DNA from 3 places in the Desulfosporosinus meridiei DSM 13257 genome. Region 1 is predicted to be linked to each of the others. Evidence: riboswitches for the same ligand, from Rfam matches in the RefSeq annotation. Region 1 holds a riboswitch; each other region holds the start of a gene.

Region 1 (6,829 bases):
GATTATGTCGGCAGTCCCACCGATTACAGCAATAACAGGTTTTATCATGATGGGGGAAAGAATTTCTTGGCTGGGGATTACAGGCATGGTTCTAACTGTTAGTGGGATTGCCTTAGTGATTTTAACGAGAAACCCAGATAGTGACATGGTGGGATTTTCCTATCCTGTGAAAGGGATAATCTATGCATTTATTGGTGCTTTAGGTCAAGCCTTTGGACTTGTTTTTAGCAAGTTTGGTATGGGTTCTTACAACCCCTTTGCGGCTACTCAAATTAGAATTATCGCAGCTATTATTGGCTTTACTCTTGTTATTACGATAACGAAAAAATGGAGAAGTGTATACTTAGCAATGATAGATACGGAAGCTTTGAAATACATCTCAGTAGGTTCACTATTCGGTCCGTTTATAGGAGTATCATTAGGTCTGTTAGCCGTTCAACATGCTCCTACGGGGATTGTTTCAACGATCACTTCTATTACACCGATACTTATTATTCCAATGTCGATTTTCATTTTTAAAGAAAAAGTCTTTTTGAGGGAGATAATTGGAGCGATTATAACTCTTGGAGGAGTTTCTCTGTTATTTATAAAATAAACTTGTAGTTATAAGTTTAAAGGCCTTTTCAGCTAACGGATAAACATATTTGTGAATATTATAATAAAGGGCTAAAAACATATAGACACTTTTCTCTGGGGAAGCTATAATAAAGTTACTTGCAAGTACAGGATTAAGAGAGCAAAGAGGCTCTAAAAGGGCGTTTTATATAAACGCTTTTTTAGAGCCTCTTTATGTTCTCGAGTACATAGCTTTTGGGCGGTGATAGTCTAATCCAAATAAGCTATGAATTATGCTGTTGTTTGATGCTATGGTGATCACAAGTTGCCACAAATCTGATGTTAATAGTTATTATTAGTACATATTTGAGACAAGGGGGTTTCATAATGACAACTTTAGATACTGGGGATATATCATTCCTAGTTGTTTGTACTCTATTAGTTTTTCTGATGACACCTGGTCTAGCACTATTCTATGGAGGAATGGTTAGAAAAAGAAACGTTCTTTCAATCATGATGCAAAGCTATGCAGCTATGGGGATAGTCACAGTAATTTGGGTATTATTCGGCTACTCATTAGCTTTTGGATCAGATTACGGTCATATTATTGGTGGTCTTGACTGGTTGGGACTTAAGGGAGTTGGTCTCTCACCTAACCCTGATTATGCTCCAACTATCCCACATTTATTATTCTTTTTGTTCCAACTAATGTTTGCCATTATCACTCCGGCAGTTATAAGTGGAGCAACTGCAGAGCGCATGCGTTTTACGGCATTTGTACTTTTTATAATTTTCTGGAGCACATTTGTCTATATACCTTTAGCCCATTGGGTCTGGGGTGTTGGCGGCTGGATGCGTAATTTAGGAGTGCTTGATTTTGCAGGCGGCACTGTTGTGGAAGTAGCTTCCGGTGTATCCGGCTTGGTAGCAGCTTATGTTTTAGGTAAGCGCTTAAAGATTGGGTATGAATGGAACATTCCTCATCATATGCCTAATGTTCTCTTTGGTGGGGGGCTATTATGGTTCGGTTGGTTTGGATTTAATTCGGGAGGAGCAATGGGTGCAAATGGTGTGGCGGTGCTTGCCTTAGGTACAACACAAATTGCAGGGGCAGCTGGAATGATTGGCTGGGCTATGCTCGAATGGCTTCATCGTCGTCAAATTACAGTTTTTGGCGCGGTCAGTGGGATTATCTCTGCGCTTGTGGCTATCACCCCGGCAGCAGGTTATGTTTCAACAGTCAGTGCACTACTTATAGGGTTTGTTGCAGGTGGAATCTGCTATTTAGCAGTTAGTATTTTAAAAGCAAAATTAGGATATGATGATGCTTTAGATGTTTTTGGAATCCACGGAGTTGGAGGGACTTGGGGCACCATTGCAACAGGAATATTTGCCGACTTAAGCCTTAATCCCCAAGGCAAAAATGGTTGGATTAATGGGGGTGGTTTTGAACCCGTATTAATCCAGTTATCTGCAGTTATAGCTACTTATCTATTTGTAGGGATAATGACATTCGTTATCTTGAAGGGTATTGCCATAATAACTCCTCTTAGAGCAAGCGATGAGGAGCAAGTCAATGGCTTAGATTTAACTCAGCATAGAGAAAAGGCCTATCCTGATTTTGAATTAAGTGAAAATGTTTATATATAGGAACTATTAATTGGATTTTAGAGGGCAGCATCACCATGTTCGCCAGTTCGAATGCGGACAGCATCTGCTACGTCATACACAAAAATTTTACCATCACCAAATTCACCTGTTTTTGATGTTTTGATAATAGCTGCAATAACTTCATCTACTTTATTAGATGAAACTACAGCTTCCAACTTTATCTTTGGTAAGAGTCGAGTAACAATTTCTTGACCCCGGTATATTTGAGTATAGCCCTTCTGATTTCCGAACCCTGAGACATTAGAGACGGTCATCCCATTTACACCAAGGTCTGATAGAACAACCTTTACGTCATTCAGTTTTTCAGGTCGTATAATAGCTTCAATTTTCTTCATAGTACCACCTTTATTTAAGTATTTTTAACAAAATCAGTTAATCCATTCCATTATATCAGATAGCATTCTTATATTACATCATTATAAACCAGAAGCCGGGCTCATGCCCGGCTTTGTGGGGTTTTTTTCTTAAAAGGGGAGTTTTTACCCCTATCAGGTTTCCCAGTTTGTGCTTTATCTGTTGTTCTATTTGACATATCCTACCTCCTGGCATTTTTATTCATAGGAAATTCAATATAATTTTAACCCTTATAAGTTGTTTCCTGATCTTTTCCGTAGTCAGTTCTTCCATCTTGATCCGGTTGATGACTATATGGCAAATCTTCACGTTTGGGGAATTTCCTTTTGATTAGCTGAGACTGATCCTGGTTCATATAATTCCTCCCTTAACGTTGGAATACGTTTAGAATACCCTATGAATAAATAATTATGTCCAAGTTCAGATTAGATTTTCCCAACGTATTTAAAATCCTTTAAGATTCCGGTCATTCCAGGTTTCCAGTAGGCTGGAACTCCTTGGCCAGTCATCTCTTCATAAATCAGCCCCTGAATAATGCGAATGACCTCTTCAATGTTGCGTCCTACTTCAGGTGGATAGAGACAAGAATACTTGACTTTCCCACTAGGAGATATGATAAAGGTCGCTCTGTAGGGTATTCCTAATTCTTTTCTGAGGACTCCGTACTGATTTGAAATGAAATGAGATCGATCTGTTAATAAAGGATACCAAACCGTACGTGCAGAGGGGGATGTTTCTGCGAAAATCTTATGAGAATAGACGCTGTCTGTGCTAATTGCTAACACTTGAACACCAAGTTTTTGAAGTGTCTCCTTCTGAGCAGCCACGGCTGCTAATTCAGTCGGTCAAACAAAAGTAAAATCACTGGCATAGAAGATGAGGAGAATCCATTGACCAATAAAATCATTTAGATGAATGGTCACTTTTTTTCCTCTTACATATGCCTCTGTTTCAAAATCCGGTGCTAGTTGTTCTGGACAAATCATGCTAAAACCTCCCCGAAAAACATTTGATTTACTTTATGCTCTCGAGGTATATCTTGACATGATTGTAGGAATCATCTCTTCTTTTAACAGCGGTATTGTAAACAATAAACAAAAAGAGATCTCCTTAGAAATAAAAAGGAGATCAAAGAAGAGGACTAACTACATGAAGAAAAATGAAATAACTTACCACTAGTATATGTAGGAATATGTCGATTATATTATGTTTTATTTATGAAATATTTTACAATTCTGCGAATAAATTAATTCTGTATAAGAATACGTGCAAAAGACTATAAAGACTTGTAAAGAATTATATTGACAGGGTATCAGTGAAATGTTAGACTCAGCATAATGAGTTGAATATATGCTCTTATCCGGAGTGGTGGAGGGACTAGCCCTATGAAACCCGGCAACCAGCTTAATACACGCTAAGACGAAACTGGCGTGGACAAAGCATGGTGCTAATTCTTGCAGGATTAATTTCCTGGCAGATAAGAGGAGTGTCGAATAAACGAGATTTTGACCTCTTCTATCACAGAAGAGGTCTTTTCTATATAGTAACCAGTTTAATCTAATTGTCCTATTAGCAAGCAATATTTTCCTCATAAGGCAAAAACACTTGATATTTTAGTTCAGCTTATCCAAGGGATAGGTGCGAACTTGAACTTCGAACCTGATTTTGGTAAATAGTCTTAGGCTAAAGTCAGTGGGTAACACGTAACAAATCTGGAGGTGGAGAGTCATGAGTGTTGAAAAAACGTATGCAGAGATTAATTCGAAAATCAGGGAAGGCAAAGCAGTGGTTGTGACTGCCGAGGAGCTTATTACTCTTGTAGAGGAAAAAGGTCTTTCCAAAGCAGCGCAAGAGGTTGATGTTGTAACTACTGGCACATTCGCTCCGATGTGTTCCTCAGGTGCCTTTTTAAGTTTTGGACACACAAAACCACGAATGAAAATGCAAAAAGTTTGGCTGAACGGAGTATCCGCTTATACGGGTATCGCAGCTGTTGACGCTTATATTGGGGCAACAGAGATGCACGAAGACGATCCGTTGAACAGCAATTATCCGGGTGAATTTCGATATGGAGGAGGGCATGTTATCGCTGACCTCGTTGCTCGCAAACCTGTCCAACTAAAGGCCTTAGCATATGGTACTGACTGTTATCCGCGCAGAAACCTTGAAACAACCATTACACTGGATGACATCAATGAGGCTATTTTGTTTAATCCTCGAAATTGTTATCAAAACTATAATTGCGCTGTCAATTTAACCAATCGCACGATTTACACCTATATGGGAATGATCAAACCACAAATGGGGAATGCCAACTATTCAACATCAGGGCAACTTAGCCCTCTATTGAAAGACCCCCATTTTAAGACAATCGGAGTTGGTACGAAGATTTTCCTTGGCGGTGGGATTGGTTATGTCGCGTGGAATGGTACGCAACACTTTCCCTCAATGATTGACGCCGATGGAAAGGAACTTGGGAGTGCAGGTGGAACCCTTGCTCTTACAGGGGATCTGAAGCAGATGAGCCCGCGTTGGCTTGTTGGTACAAGTTATCTAGGCTATGGGGCAACACTTAGTGTAGGAGTTGGTATTCCAATCCCAATTTTAAATGAGGAAATTGCTCGCTACGCTGCTAAAAAAGATGAGGAGCTATTTGCTCCTATTGTAGATTACGGAGAAGCATATCCATCATTTACACCGGGAAATCTGGGATATGCCAGCTATGCAGATCTTAAGAGTGGTAAGATTATTGTCAACGGCAAAGAAGTACCTACGGCACCTTTGTCTAGCATGCCTAGAGCTCGCGAAATTGCTGCAACCTTAAAAGGGTGGATTAAGAAGGGAGACTTCCAGTTGACTGAACCGGTTAAAAATCTCCCATCACCTGCTGATGGCTTTATTGCGCACAGTATAAAGGAGGATTGATTATATGTCGCCGAAGAGAATAGTGCTGCGTTTTGGTACGGATATTTCGGTAAAGCCCATTGTATACCGACTCGTAAAGGATTATGATTTAGTGGTCAATATTGTGAAAGCCGATGTTAATCCCAAAAAAGAAGGTACAATGATTTTAGAAGTTACGGGAGATCAAAGTGAAAACGGGCTAAACTATTTGCGTGATCTGGGGGTTTCAGTGCAAAACCTCAATCAGGAAATCGTGCGCAATGAAGATAAATGTGTCATGTGTGGAGCTTGTACAGGAGTTTGCCCGACGGGAGCCTTATATATGGAGCGGCCATCTATGGAAGTGCGCTTTGATGGGGATCAATGTGTTTTTTGCCAGCTTTGTGTGAAAGTCTGCCCAATGTGGGCGATGGAGGTTCGTCTATAATTGAATTATACGGAACGAAGTTATCGGCAGCAGCACCGCCAGGAGGATTTAGTTCATTTTCAGCTCGGTATTAATGAGACTGATCTTGATATTGGTATTAGAAAAGAACGCTTTTCTCCTGAGTTAGTTAAATGGGTCGAAGAAACCATTCGAGCTTGCCGAAAACCTCTTGAAGACTATATTCAAAAAGATGAGGATTTCGTGAGGTCACTAACCCCTTATACAGTTTCTCAAGATGCCCCTCCTATTGTTCAAACTATGGCAGAGGCTGGACGACTTGCAGGGGTTGGGCCGATGGCTGCAGTTGCCGGTGCTGTAGCAGAATGGGTTGGCAAAGCAATTGCTAGACGATCCAGGGATGTAATCGTGGAAAACGGTGGAGATATTTTCATGCGAACTAGCCGGATTCGCAAAGTGGGAGTTTTTGCCGGGGATTCGCCTCTTTCTAATCAGATAGCTATTGAGGTTAGACCTAGTCAAACACCGTTAGGAATATGTACGTCTTCTGGTAAGGTAGGCCATTCTTTAAGCTTTGGCAAAGCTGATGCTGTAGTAGTCCTTTCTCCTTCTGTCCCTTTGGCAGATGCAGTAGCTACTGCTACCGGAAACTATATCCAAACAACGGATGATCTAGAAAAAGCTCTAGAGTTTGCTTCGAGGATAAATGGGGTTACAGGTATCCTTCTCATTAAAGATGATCGCCTAGCGGCATGGGGTAGTATAAAGCTTTTACCGGTTAATGCTGGAACATTAGTTAAAGATTAAATATTACAGTGCCTTCAGATAGTTACAGAGAAACTATATCTGAAGGCACAATTTGTTAGAATCCTGATTTGTTGTTGTTTTTTGGGCTCTCGTTGAATTAAAGGATCCCCAACAAGGCGTGCTTTAGAAGAAGGGTTTTAGCTTTATGCTAGG
Region 2 (6,829 bases), 180 kb from region 1:
AAAAGGTGTTGTAGCCTTGGTCAGTTGTTCGACAATAAGAAATGGCCCTCAGGATTGGAACACAATCAACTTGGCTAAAGAACTGATTAAGAGAGATATCCTGGTGGTTGCCGGAGGGTGTGGAAATCACGCTTTAGAGGTCGCGGGGCTGTGCAACATGGATGCTGTTAAACAGGCCGGTGCCGGGCTAAGCGAAATTTGCGGTGCCTTAAAAATCCCTCCCGTGCTAAGCTTCGGAACATGTACGGATACAGGGAGAATTTCCATGCTCGTTACGGCATTAGCAGACCATCTGGATGTTGACGTACCTCAACTGCCCATTGCGGTCACTGCCCCGGAATGGATGGAGCAGAAAGCGACCATTGATGGAATTTTTGCAGTAGCCTATGGAGCCTATACTCATCTATCCCCAACACCCTTTGTCACCGGTGCTCCTCAACTTGTCCAATTACTGACCCAAGATGTGGAGGGATTGACCGGAGGAAAGGTTGCTCTCGGAGATGACCCTGTAGAAGTGGCCAATAATATTGAAGCGCATATAGTGTCTAAGCGGAAAGGTTTGGGGTTAAGCTCCTAACCCAGCGGCCAGGTAAAATAAACTCCTCGACTTCGTGTTAAAACGATGGCGAGGAGTTTTAGCTTAGATGTGACAAAGGGATAAGCATTAATTCTAGGTTGTTTAACGTGCCCCTAAATCGTAGGGGGTCTCTTGATAGACGTAGTAATTCAGCCAGTTTTGAAAAAGCAAGTTAGTATGGGAACGCCAGTTATGAATAGGGGTTTTGGTGGGGTCATCCTTGGGAAAATATGCTTTAGGCAAAGCTATAGATAACCCCTTGGCGATGTCCCGGTCGTACTCCTCCTTTAAAGTTAAGGTATCGTACTCTGAGTGCCCTGTTACAAATACTTGCCGTCCATCTTTGGAGACAACAAGGTAAAGACCTGCTTCACTCGATTCTGATAGAATTTCTAATTCAGGGTGTGCTTCAAGGTCTGAGCGCCTAACTTCTGTATGACGAGAGTGGGGAACATAAAATTCATCATCAAAACCACGGAGGAGCTGCATGCCGTTTAGGCCGCTTTTGTTGACATTATGCCTGAAGATCCCGAACATTTTCTCAGCCAGAGGGTACTTAGGAATTCCGTAGTGATGATATAGACCGGCCTGAGCTGCCCAGCAAATGTGAATCGTTGAAGTTACATGAGTAGTTGTCCAGTCGAGAATAGTTTGGAATTCTTCCCAGTAAGTTACCTCCTCAAAGTCTAAGTGCTCCACCGGTGCTCCGGTTATAATCATGCCGTCAAACTTTTGGGCCTTGATCTCACTAAAACTTTTATAGAATGAATCTAGATGCTCTTGGGCGGTATTTTTAGAGACATGGCTTTCGATATGCAAAAGTACAATGTCTACTTGTAAAGGCGAATTGCCCAGTAATCTTAATAGCTGTATTTCAGTAGCCTGTTTAAGAGGCATGAGGTTGAGGATTACAATTTTCAAAGGACGGATATCTTGGTGAAAGGCGCGTTCTTCTCCCATGACGAAGATGTTTTCTTGGTGTAAAATATTAAGTGCCGGCAGATTCTCAGGTATTTTGATAGGCATAAGATAACTCCTTTCAGGCGCGAGGGTTGATGGGGAAGTTCAAAGCTTAATAACTATCCCATCAGCGGTTGGCGCAATTTATATTAGAAAAAGATCAAAACCTTCTAGTAAATAAAAGGATCGTTTCTAAGTTGCGTGCCCCAAGTTGCTGGGACTTTCCTAAGGGCAAAGTGTTAGGGACGCTGACTTGCCAGGAGGGCCTGATCTAAATCATCCAACAGGTCAGCAATTGTCTCGATTCCAATGGACAGTCTGATCATATCCGGTGAGACCCCTGCGCTGCGTTGGGATTCTTCATCAAGCTGTTGATGAGTGGTGCTGGCCGGATGAATGACTAAGGATTTAGCATCCCCGATATTAGCTAAGTGAGAGAAGAGTTGAAGGTTGTTAATGAATTTTTTTCCTTCGTTAAGGCCGCCTTTGAGGCCGAAGGTAAAGATTGATCCCGACCCTCTGGGTAGATATTTTTTAGCAAGTGTATGGTAGGGGCTCTTTTTAAGACCAGGATAGTTCACCCAAGTTACTAATTCATGCTGATCTAAGAATTCTGCTACTTTTTGGGCGTTTTCAACATGACGTTCCATACGCAAGGGAAGCGTTTCTAATCCTTGCAGGAATAGGAAGGCGTTAAAGGGAGAGAGGCAGGCTCCTGTATCTCTAAGCAGGGAGACTCTAGCCTTTGTAATATAAGCGGCATTTCCACAGGCTTCTGTAAAGACAATATCGTGGTAACTGGGATCGGGTTGGCTAAGCCCCGGGAACTTTCCGTTGTTCCAGTTGAATTTTCCGGAGTCGATAATCGCTCCTCCGATTGAAGTACCGTGTCCGCCAATAAATTTTGTTGCTGAATGAACTACAATGTCTGCTCCGTGTTCGATGGGGCGACATAAATAAGGTGAGGCAAAGGTGTTGTCAACAATTAGGGGAATGCCGTTCTCGTGAGCGATATCGGAAATTATCTCTAGATCCGCAATGTTAATAAGCGGATTCCCGATGGTTTCAGTATATAGAGCCTTGGTTTTAGCCGTGATTTTTGAGCGATATTCCTCCGGTTTGTCAACATCTACGAAATGAACCTTGATGCCCAGTTTGGCGAATGTGTAGTTGAACAACGTGAAAGTACCGCCGTAAAGAGAGCTGGAAGCAACTATCTCGTCTCCGGCTTGAACAATATTTAAAAGGGCATAGGTAATTGCAGCTTGGCCGGAAGCAGTAGCGAGAGCGCCGATACCTCCTTCCAGAAGAGCTAGGCGTTGTTCGAAAACATCTTGGGTAGGATTCGTAATTCGAGTGTAAATATTGCCGGATTCTTTGAGAGCAAATAAATTGGCTGCATGATCAGTGTCATTGAAGACAAAGGAAGATGTCTGGTAGATTGGAACAGCCCTCGAATTTGTGGCGGAATCAGGGCTTTGCCCTCCATGTAAGGAAATTGTTTCGATACCCAGTTGTCGTTTTTCAGTCATGCTAACTCCTCCTTAATAAATAGAAACGACCACTTCAAGAGAAGCGGTCGTATATTATTTACACGCTACTCTCATCTCTCAGAACCTAAGGTTCTGCTGGAATTAGCACCTTATAGCTTACGCTATCGGTTGCCGGGCATCATCGGGCCAGTCCCTCCGCCACTCTTGATAAGAGAATTCAATATTTAATTGTCTTACTTGGAATATAGCTTACTATAAAACAAAAAATAATTCGTGTCAACAGAGGGCTGTCTGCCAATTTGTGACAAAAAATTATTGAGAAAGGCAAGCTAGGCACAGACTGAACTGTAGACACGGAAATTCAGCCAAGAGGATCGCTTCCGAGTCTAGAAGGGCTTAGAATAAACGAGCTAGGTTTACTCCTAAAGCAACTCCGGAAAAACCAACGACAATGCTGAGTATGACATACAATCCGGCTGTGATTAAACTTCCCCCTTCAAGTAAGGAAATTACTTCAAAACCAAATGTGGAGAAAGTGGTAAAGGCCCCCAAAAAACCAACACCAATTCCCAAACGCCAGAAAGGACTTACATTAAGTCGTTCAACAAATAATATATGCAAGAAACCCAGGAGAAAGGCTCCCGAGATATTTATAAGAAAGGTGTGCAGGGGAAAGCTGCTATTCCATTTGTTGGAGATCCATACTCCAAGACTATAGCGGGAGAGGGCACCGAGAGCCCCTCCCACAGCAATGACTAAGGCAGTTTGCATTGTTTTCAACCTCTAATTCTGAAAATTTAGGATCAACGAATAAAAATTTAGATCAGTAAAGGGAATCAACTAGAATCTTATATATAATAATATATTGGTTGAGTGTTAACCACAAGGAGTTAAAGCCTGAATAGTTTCAAACGTCAAGGTTAGATGGTCTGTGTAAGTTGGCTGACGTTGTGAAATTTTGAGAAAAGAAGTATTATTATACAAAAACTACAAAATAAAAGTTTTGGCATAAATTAAACAGTTTTAAAAATAAGAGGGTGTAATCGTGATTATTGATCCATTGAGAATTTTCGTTACTATAGTTGAGAACAAACATTCTTCTCTTGCAGCTGAAGAACTTTATTTAACTCACCCGGATGTGAATTCTCAGATTCAAAGTTTAGAAGAGGAATTAGGCTCAAAGCTTATAGATAATACATCGAAGCATTTAACCCTTACGCAGTCCGGTGAAATTTACTATGGATATGCAAAGCAAATATTGCTTTTGCAGGATAAGGCCAAACAGGAAATCAAGCAGTTATCGAATGTGGTTACAGGGGATTTAAGGGTTGGAGCGAGTTATACCATTGGAGAATATATTCTACCCTCTGTAGTGGCAGAATTTGCAGCCAGATATCCAAAAGTAGAGATTGATACCGCTATTGCTAATACGCAAGAGATAATTCATGCAGTACAAGAAAACTATTTAGACATTGCTCTTGTCGAAGGAGAAGTCGATAATTCAGATATTATGATTCGTCCAATCATGGAGGATGAAATTATTTTAGTAGTACCTAATCAACATCCTTTGGCAAGGCTCCCTATAGTTACTTCGGAGCATCTCCAAGACCAAGTATGGATTCTTAGAGAAAGTGGTTCAGGAACTCGTGCGTTCAGTGATAAGCTTATAAAAGAATGGGGAATAGAGGTTAGGAAAACCTATGTTTTTGGAAGTGGTCAAGCAGTTAAACAGGCTGTAACAGCAGGTTTAGGAATCGCCTTAGTCTCCCGTTGTATTGTAAAAAAAGAGTTGAATGCCAAGGAATTGAAGTCAATCAGAATTAAAGGAAAGCGATTAACCCGTTCTTTTTATTTAATCGGGTCTAAAGACCAAGAAACGGCCTCAGAGGCTATAAAGGCTTTTATGGAACACCTATTTGCCCTAGAGGCTACTTCGTGGAAGAAAATCGGAAAGAAAGGTCTGGATATTTAAACCCACAGGGTATTTTTGCTGAGGATATAAGAATAAGTCTGAGAGTGGTAGAGAGGAAGGGTGACAAATATGAAAGATGTTGTTGAATTAGTTTTTCATCCAACACCATCTATCGAACGTCTTTACTTAGAATTGACCAACCGATGTAATTTGTCATGTGAAATGTGTTATCGTCAAAAGTGGCAGGAACCTTTGGGAGACATGTCTAAAGAAATGCTGAATTCAATTGCGCAAGAGGCAACTCAATTCCCGGATCTTAAAGAAGTAATCCTTGGCGGAATTGGAGAACCCACAATTGCCTATAATTTTCGTCAAGCAATAGAACTTTTCTCTTCCCGGTATGAAGTGACTGTAACCACAAATGGAACTACCTTGGACACAGAATTGATTGACTTTCTCGTTTCTCATAAAGTAGCAAGGATTGTTTTGTCGATTGACACAACTGATGTAGATACATTTGATACAATTCGTCATCAAAATATTCAAGGGATTTTAGAGAGCACACGTTATATTGCTGAGCAAAGACCTCAGGGAGGGCCGGAGATAGTATGGGAATTTGTTGTCATGAAGAATACTCTCCCTTTTTTAGTGGAAACAGTTCGACAAGCGGGACAATTGGGAGTAACCAGGATTTTTGTTTCTCATGTTATTCCTATGAGAGAAGAAATGATCTCAGAGACTCTTTATGGTCCTACAAAGTCCACGGAAGTAGATAAGTTTTTTCAAGCAGCTTTAATAGCAGGTTTGACCAGAGGGGTAGAGGTGGTCCTGCCGAAAAGTGAGATAACTACGGAACGGTACTGCAAATTCATAGAAACTCAAAGTGCCGTCGTGCGTTGGGATGGTCATGTATCCTCCTGTTATCGTTTTTTGCACTCCTACCCGGAATATGTTTTTGGGAGATATAAGCAGATTGAAGCTCATAGTTTTGGATCTCTCCAAGAGAAATCCTTGCTTGAAATCTGGACTTCTCTTGAATTCATGAGATATCGCTATAATGTTCATCATAGTGAATATGCTTCATGTCCGGATTGTAAGTGGGTTGAAGGGTGTGATATGGTTCTCCGGTCAGATATGGATTGTCTAGGCCATGCCCCGTCTTGTGGGGATTGTCTTTGGGGACGAGGGATAAGTGTTTGTCCTTAAGTTCATCTGGAAAGTTGGTCTTTAGAACCCGGATCTTGCGGTTGAACGTCAATATCTTTTATGTCCACTGCCTCGTTACTCACCACGACTAATCCAGTGTTGCCGGTAAGTTGTGGATCATAAATCATCGTGTAGGATTTATCAACTTGACGGGCTAATTTTATATACTTATCAATCAATTGAGGGCTCAGAGTGCCATTTATAAGCATTTTTGAGCTCTTTTCGTGTTTCAATGCTTCCTCTATTTCAGTATAAACAAATGTGTCAGCAACTTGTTTTTTGGTTAAGCGTCGAATAATGCGCTCGCGAAATTCACCCAGGTAGTTCAGCTTCTCGTCGCGTTTTAATTCTGGTGCCCCATGTATACCTAGAGATATTCTTTGTAAGGTCAGATCCTGATCGACTGAGGGCAGAGTATCATTATAAGTATCAGATTCCATGGAGACTCCTCCTTTGAGTGTGATACTGATATGATCTGCCTTTATCTTGAGGATATACATTAGGGGTTTATATGATACGACAGGTTGCATTTATAGTCTAAAAGTTGCCTTAAGACGGTTAGTCTCCAGGAGTAAACCGAAGGCCTCTTCTATGGCATTAACAACTAAATCAGCGGATAAAAGAGCCTGCACAGAGGCACCTTCGCCGCCAATGACAGCAATCCCTAATTGGGCTTGCTGA
Region 3 (6,829 bases), 490 kb from region 1:
GGGTTGCACCAACTTTAAGTACTTTGGCAGAAGGTGTATCAGATCCGGTTTTGGGAGCTTCGGTTTTACTGCCGCAGCCTGAGAGTATGAGAGAAAAGGTGACTAAAACAGTGGCTAAAAGGGTCAAATAGCGGTGGTTCTTAATTCTTGACATTTTTTTCTCCTCCAATTTGTTTAGTTTTTGCCATAGCTGGGAATGACAGATCTTGTTGCTTGAATCCGGATAACTTGGGTAGTCACGAACCTAATTAGTAAGCTTGCGTGCCAGGGTTGTTCCTAGGGATTGTATAATCTGAACAATCACGACGAGAATGATGACAGTGACAATCATGACATCGGTTCGAAAACGGTTATAGCCATATTGAATGGCTAAGTCCCCTAATCCGCCTCCGCCAACGGTACCGGCCATAGCGGTGTAACCGATGACACTAATCGTCGTGATGGCGACGCCTAGAATCAGTGAAGCTTTCGCTTCAGGAAGAAGAACCTTTTGAATAATTTGTTTAGGAGAGGCCCCCATTGACAGTGCTGCCTCGATCACACCGTAGGGAACTTCTTTAAGAGAGGTTTCCACTACACGGGCGACAAATGGAGCGGTGGAGATCACAAGCGGAACGATAGCTGCTGTTGTGCCAACAGAAGTTCCGATTATTGAGCGGGTAAAGGGGATTAAAGCTACCAATAGAATAATGAATGGAGCAGAACGGAGTATGTTGATGACGGTTCCTAAAGTTCGCTCTACCCATGGGTTGGGTAAAATATGGCCTGGCGATGAGACGACCAAAATAATCCCTAAAGGTAGTCCAATCAGGTAAGCGAGTACAGTCGAGGCGAAAACCATATAAAGGGTTTCCCCTGTAGCAGGTATAATCAGCTGTAATAGAAGATCCCCTACTGAACCAGGGAAAAGACTTCCCACATTAAAGCTCACGTTTAATCACCTCCACTTTTAAATCTCTGGATGTCAAATAGTGATGAGCTTCCTTGAGTTGTTCAGGACTTCCTTGAAGCTCAAGGGTTAATGTGCCAAAAAGTGTGGATCTTAAATGATCGATGCTTCCATAGAGGATGTTAGCTCGAACTTCACAGGTTCTAAGCAAATCAGTGATAATTGGATCAGAAGCACGTGTGCCAAGGAATTGAATGCGAACAATTTCTGAGTCTGGGTGAGTTGCCAGTTCCTTCAATAGGTCCGCGGGAAGTTCATTTGGAAAAACTGTCGAGACAAATTGACGAGCGATGTCCGACTGAGGTTTTATAAACACAGACTCGACAGGGCCATTTTCCACGATGTGGGCTGCGTGAATAACTGCTACATGGGTACAGATTTCTTTGACAACTTTCATTTCGTGAGTAATCATAACGATCGTTAAACCAAGTTTTTGATTAATATCACGAAGTAGGTTCAAGATGGAAAGGGTGGTTTGTGGGTCTAAGGCAGAAGTTGCCTCGTCGCACAAAAGAACTTGTGGCTTTGTGGCGAGAGCACGAGCAATACCGACTCGTTGTTTTTGACCACCGCTTAACTGCCCGGGGTAAGCCGTTGCTTTATCTTCCAGACCTACCAGATGAAGAAGCTCTTTAACCCGTATTGAGATCTCAGTTTTAGGTACTCCGGCAATTTCTAAAGGGAAGGCAATATTTTCAGATACTGTTCGAGATTGAAGAAGATAGAAGTGTTGAAAAATCATACCGATATTCTGGCGCGCTTTCCTAAGTTCTTTACTTGAAAGAGCGGTCAATTCTTGCCCGGCAACAATGATTTTGCCGCTTGAAGGTTTCTCAAGTAGATTTAAGCAACGGACAAGGGTGCTTTTTCCGGCGCCGCTCAATCCGATTATGCCATAAATTGTTCCGGGTAATATGTTTAAAGATACATTATCAAGAGCCATGACTTGTCCCTGAGGGGACGAGTATTTCTTAACTAGTTGTTTAATCTGAATCACATGTGCACCTCCTACAATCTTTCTGGACGCTTATTCCCTGGTATTTATACATAACAAAACTCCGCGAAGAAAACCCGCGGAGTACCATTCGGTTTTCCTCTTATCTCCCAGATTTCTCTGCAGGAGTTAGCACCGTGCATCTAAGCCGGTTGCCGGGTTTCATCGGGCCAGTCCCTCCACCTACTCTGAATAAGAGTCTTTTATGAGGTTTTATTACATTAGTGTACTATGGAATGTCTATATATTAGCATAGAGAAGATGAGGTTTGCAATAGGGATATTGGAGGAAATTATTGAAAAGAACTTGACAATATGGCAACGCTTTAATAGATTAAAGGAGAACAGTGATTACTGTTTTACTGAGGAGGGGTATGCCGTGTCAAGTGATGAGCGTTTACAGAATCCCTTAAACGATGCTCTAGTTGAAGCAGTTCTGCTATTAAAAAACAAAGAAGAGTGTTATCGGTTCTTTGAAGATATTGCAACAGTTGCAGAGATTAAAGCCCTGGCCCAACGCCTTGAAGTTGCTAAGATGTTGCAAAAGAACGAGACCTATACTGCAATTACGGAAGTGACGGGAGCAAGTACCGCGACAATAAGCCGGGTAAAACGTTGCTTGAATTTTGGAGCAGACGGATATCAACTTATATTACGACGTTTAAAGGAACAAAGTGAAAAATAGGTGCAGGTGAAGGAGAGTCATAATGCTTAGAACAAATTTAGGTTTACGTATTCCAAAAGGGATGCGGGATTTGCTTCCTGAAGAAATCTCAGTCCAAGAGGGTTTAGAGGAAAGAATTCTAGAGCTATTTAAGCAATGGTCGTATCAAAAGGTATTAACCCCTACCCTAGAGTATTCTGCTTGTGTTCAACCAGATGTTGAACAAGAGGATTCATTATATAAATTCTTTGACCGGGAAGGGCATATACTGACTCTTCGACCAGAGCTAACGATACCTATTGCGCGACTTGTAAGCACACGCATGCGTGGCGGCGAATTTCCATTACGCTTATGTTATGGTGCAGATGTTTATCGGAACTCCAACGTCAGACACAGGGAATTTCGACAAGTAGGAGTTGAACTTGTGGGGTCTGACCAAGAGCTTGCCGATGCAGAAGTGATTGCTCTGGCAGTTGAGGCGATGGCTGGCTTAGGTTTGAAAAATTACCAGTTTAACCTGGGACATATGGGTATCTTTGCTGGGCTTATGCTGGAAACGGGAATTGAAAAAGAGCTGCAAGCTAAGCTGGAAGAGGTGTTAGCTCGTAAAGATATGGTTGGTGTGGAAAGCTGTGTCAGACAAAGTGGTTTACCAGAACGTGTCCAGGAGCTATTACTTCGCCTGCCCCATTTTCGTGGAGGGGAGGAGATTCTCGATGAAGTCCTGGGTTGGAGTGAGCAACCCGCAATTCAGCACGCTGTAGAAAGCTTAAGAAAGATCTACCAATACTTAGAGGATTTTGGAGTTCAAGCAAATGTATCCTTAGATTTAGGTATATTACGAGGCTTCTCATATTACACCGGAGCCGTTTTTGAAGGGTATGTACCAGGAATAGGTTTTCCCGTGGTAGAAGGGGGACGTTACGATGATTTATACGCGGACTTTGGCGTTCCACAACCGGCAACTGGTTTTGCTATACACCTGGGTAATTTGTTAGAACAATTTCCAATTCCGGTGGTAGAGGGTGCAGATATTTTAGTTTATGGATCAGATGCTAAGGAAATCATTCGTAGGTGCCGGGAACTTAGAGCTCAGGGCAAACGAGTGGAGATGTCTCTTGGAGTCTTGGGGGACGAGAAGGCAAAGTCAATGGCTCTCCAAAAGAGTATCAAAGAGATTTTGCGCGTTTAATATTTGTATAAGGCAATTTACCCCAGGCTCTAGAGGGGAATGTCCACCTGACCAAAGAATACTATTATGTAGGTAATGATATATAATAGTTTAATAGGAATACACTAGAAAATGGGGTGTAACAGTGCGAAAACTTGCGGTCCTTACAGGTGGAGGAGACTGCCCTGGACTTAATGCGGTGATTCGGGCAATTGCTAAAAGCGCTCAGGGATACGGAATAGAAGTATTAGGAATTAGAGATGGCTTTCGAGGTGCGGTAGAAGGGGATTTTGTACCCCTTGCGTTGAAGGATGTTTCAGGAATTTTACCTCGAGGAGGTACGATTCTGGGTACTACGAATAGAGACAATCCTTTTGCTTATCAAACCAAACTAAATGGAGTCAATCAAGCTGTAGATCGTTCAGATAATGTGATTCGTAATTTTAAGAAACAAGGGATTGACGCATTGTTAGCCATCGGTGGGGATGGGAGTTTGAATATCGCTTTGAAATTTGTGCATAAGGGCCTTAAAGTGATCGGGATTCCTAAAACCATTGACAACGATTTAATGGCTACTGATCAGACTTTCGGTTTTCAAACAGCGGTGGATACAGCCCAAGAAGCCTTAGATCGCTTACATACTACTGCTGAATCTCATCATAGGGTCATGGTACTCGAAGTAATGGGACGTTACGCCGGCTGGATTGCTCTGTATGCTGGGGTCGCCGGAGGTGCAGATGTGATCCTCATTCCGGAGATCCCCTATAACCTTAATCGAGTTGCCTTAAGCATTCAGAAAAGGGCCAAGCAAGGTAAAAAATTTAGCATTATCGTCGCAGCGGAAGGTGCTAAGCCCTTGGGGGGCGAAATGGTAGTCGAACGCCTGATGGAGGGACGAGTTGACCCGATTAAACTAGGAGGAATTGGTGCCAAAATAGGTCATGATCTTGAAGAACATTATGGAATGGAAACCCGAGTTACCGTTCTTGGACACCTCCAACGTGGAGGCTCCCCCAATGCCTATGACAGAGTTCTTTCGACTCGCTATGGAGCGGCTGCTGTAGACGCCGCCCTGGAAGGGGAATTTGGAATTATGGTTGCGCTTCAAGGAAGGGAGATTGTGCGAGTTCCACTTCAGGAGGCTGTTAACCAAATTAAACTTGTCCCACTTAACGATCCATTATTGTTAGCGGCACGCACTCTTGGAATGGAACTGGGAGATTAACCTTTTCGAAGGGGGAAATGAATATGAGTGATAAATTATCTTTAGATCAGCTTGAAAAGTTCATTGATGAAACCTGCGACTTTTTAAGAGGGGATAAGGATGCTGAGGAATTCGAAGAATATGTACTGGCAATTCTTTTTTTGAAGCGCTTAAATGATCGATTTAATTTAGACCGAGAAATAAGGCGTGAAAAACTTGTGCTAAAAGGATTGTCAGAGAGTCAAATAAGTAAAGATTTAGAGCAACGAGAATCCTATCGTTTATTTGTACCGACTATGGCGCGTTGGGATGTAGTAAAACAAGAAAAGCAGGATTTAGGTTCGTATTTGATGAAAGCTTTTGCCGAGATTGATGATAAGAATCGTGGCTGCCTTGGTCTGTTGAACACTATTGATTTTATGAAGACCACAGAAACAGGTGAAAGATATATGACTAATGCGATTCTAGCTGAACTGATGAGGCGTTTTGAGGAAATTAACTTAGCGGATGATCACTTGGCCTTCTAAATTATTCAGTAAAAATGTAAATTGTCCAGAGGACAGGGGCTCTGTTTTTGAACAGAGCTTCTGTCCTCGTGTTTTCTTAATTGATCTCCAAGATATCTGAGGATTTAAACTATTTTTATTTATGCTGAAGGGGTTGCCAGAGCAAACAGAGATTGATATAATTAATATATTAATACTTTAACTAACTAAAGCGTTAAAACAATACAACGTTTCTTATGCTACAGGATTTTGAGAGGGGATACCTTGGTGGATAAAGATTTTTTAACGATCGCTTTACCAAAAGGAAAGTTGTTAATTGATTCGACTCAATTGTTGAGTAAGGTTGGGATAGAGTGTGGTCATGTTAACGAGGATTCACGAAAGCTCTTCTATGATTTGCCAGACAATAAAGTTAAGATAATAATCTGCCGGCCAACAGATATTCCTACTTATGTTGAATATGGGGCTGCAGACCTTGGATTCGTGGGCAAGGATACTTTACTTGAGGAAAACAAGGACGTAGCGGAATTATTAGACCTAAGATTTGGTTACTGTCGTTTTGTAGTAGCAATGTTGGAGACAAGTGTCCCTCCAAAACTCCCCAGCGGAGAGTATGATTTAAGTCTTTTGAATCATCAAAGGGTAGCAACAAAGTTTCCCCGGGTAACAGAGTCATTTTTTAGTAGTATTGGTATGCAGGTAACTCCAATTAAACTGCATGGCAATATGGAACTAGCGCCTTGTGTCGATTTGTCAGAAATGATTGTTGATATCGTTTCCACCGGAAAAACTCTTCGGGAAAACCACTTGGTTGAAGTAGCTCCGATTCTTGAAGCAACAACTCGCTTAATTGCTAATCGTGTGGCCTATCGAATGAAATACGAGCGAATTAGAGATTTAGTAGAAGCTTTAAGAGGATATCTTCAAGCTGAAGTTTCCGCAAAATAGGGCCATGGTCCATTGATTAAGGGAGGTATAAATATTTAATGAGGATTGAGAATCTAAATGAACTTGATTTAAACCGACTTACCCGAAAATCCTATGGAGATGATGAAACACTTGAGCAACGTGTTGCAGAAATAATCAAGTTGGTTCAGAAGGATGGGGAAGAGGCAATCTATAAACTGACCGAGGAATTTGATCATGTGAACTTGCGTCAAAGTGGTTTGCAGGTCACAGCTGAGGAGATTCAAGAGGCCTATAATAACGTAAGTGAGAATTATTTACGGGCCCTTCGAACTGCTAAAGCAAATATTCTGAGCTATCATGAAAAGCAAAAAAGAACCTCCTGGCTGGAGCCGAATTTAGATGGAAGCGTGCTTGGACAGCTCTTACTCCCGCT

The links. A riboswitch is a leader RNA that binds a small molecule or an ion and turns the genes downstream of it on or off. The one in region 1 is predicted to bind S-adenosylmethionine.
Region 2: it holds a riboswitch for S-adenosylmethionine, as region 1 does, so the genes downstream of both, DESMER_RS02190 (homocysteine synthase) here and DESMER_RS01520 (homocysteine biosynthesis protein) in region 1, are expected to answer to the same signal.
Region 3: it holds a riboswitch for S-adenosylmethionine, as region 1 does, so the genes downstream of both, DESMER_RS03635 (methionine ABC transporter ATP-binding protein) here and DESMER_RS01520 (homocysteine biosynthesis protein) in region 1, are expected to answer to the same signal.

The regions. Positions count from the first base shown of each region.
Region 1 covers NC_018515.1:292,014-298,842, forward strand. The annotation lists gene DESMER_RS01495 (DMT family transporter) at 1-595, shown strand, start outside; gene DESMER_RS01500 (ammonium transporter) at 943-2,205, shown strand; gene DESMER_RS01505 (P-II family nitrogen regulator) at 2,223-2,561, opposite strand; gene DESMER_RS24610 (hypothetical protein) at 2,804-2,935, opposite strand; gene DESMER_RS01510 (peroxiredoxin) at 3,006-3,566, opposite strand; SAM riboswitch class I at 3,934-4,064, shown strand; gene DESMER_RS01520 (homocysteine biosynthesis protein) at 4,309-5,505, shown strand; gene DESMER_RS01525 (NIL domain-containing protein) at 5,510-5,911, shown strand; gene DESMER_RS01530 (UPF0280 family protein) at 5,912-6,676, shown strand.
Region 2 covers NC_018515.1:472,857-479,685, forward strand. The annotation lists gene cooS (anaerobic carbon-monoxide dehydrogenase catalytic subunit) at 1-577, shown strand, start outside; gene metA (homoserine O-acetyltransferase MetA) at 680-1,603, opposite strand; gene DESMER_RS02190 (homocysteine synthase) at 1,777-3,069, opposite strand; SAM riboswitch class I at 3,138-3,244, opposite strand; gene crcB (fluoride efflux transporter CrcB) at 3,427-3,801, opposite strand; gene DESMER_RS02200 (LysR family transcriptional regulator) at 4,076-5,002, shown strand; gene DESMER_RS02205 (radical SAM/SPASM domain-containing protein) at 5,072-6,148, shown strand; gene DESMER_RS02210 (YueI family protein) at 6,151-6,588, opposite strand; gene DESMER_RS02215 (HAD family hydrolase) at 6,679-6,829, opposite strand, start outside.
Region 3 covers NC_018515.1:782,286-789,114, forward strand. The annotation lists gene DESMER_RS03625 (MetQ/NlpA family ABC transporter substrate-binding protein) at 1-154, opposite strand, end outside; gene DESMER_RS03630 (methionine ABC transporter permease) at 245-931, opposite strand; gene DESMER_RS03635 (methionine ABC transporter ATP-binding protein) at 921-1,946, opposite strand; SAM riboswitch class I at 2,044-2,142, opposite strand; gene DESMER_RS03640 (YerC/YecD family TrpR-related protein) at 2,322-2,627, shown strand; gene hisZ (ATP phosphoribosyltransferase regulatory subunit) at 2,650-3,798, shown strand; gene DESMER_RS03650 (6-phosphofructokinase) at 3,923-5,002, shown strand; gene DESMER_RS03655 (type I restriction-modification system subunit M N-terminal domain-containing protein) at 5,026-5,508, shown strand; gene hisG (ATP phosphoribosyltransferase) at 5,755-6,435, shown strand; gene hisD (histidinol dehydrogenase) at 6,474-6,829, shown strand, end outside.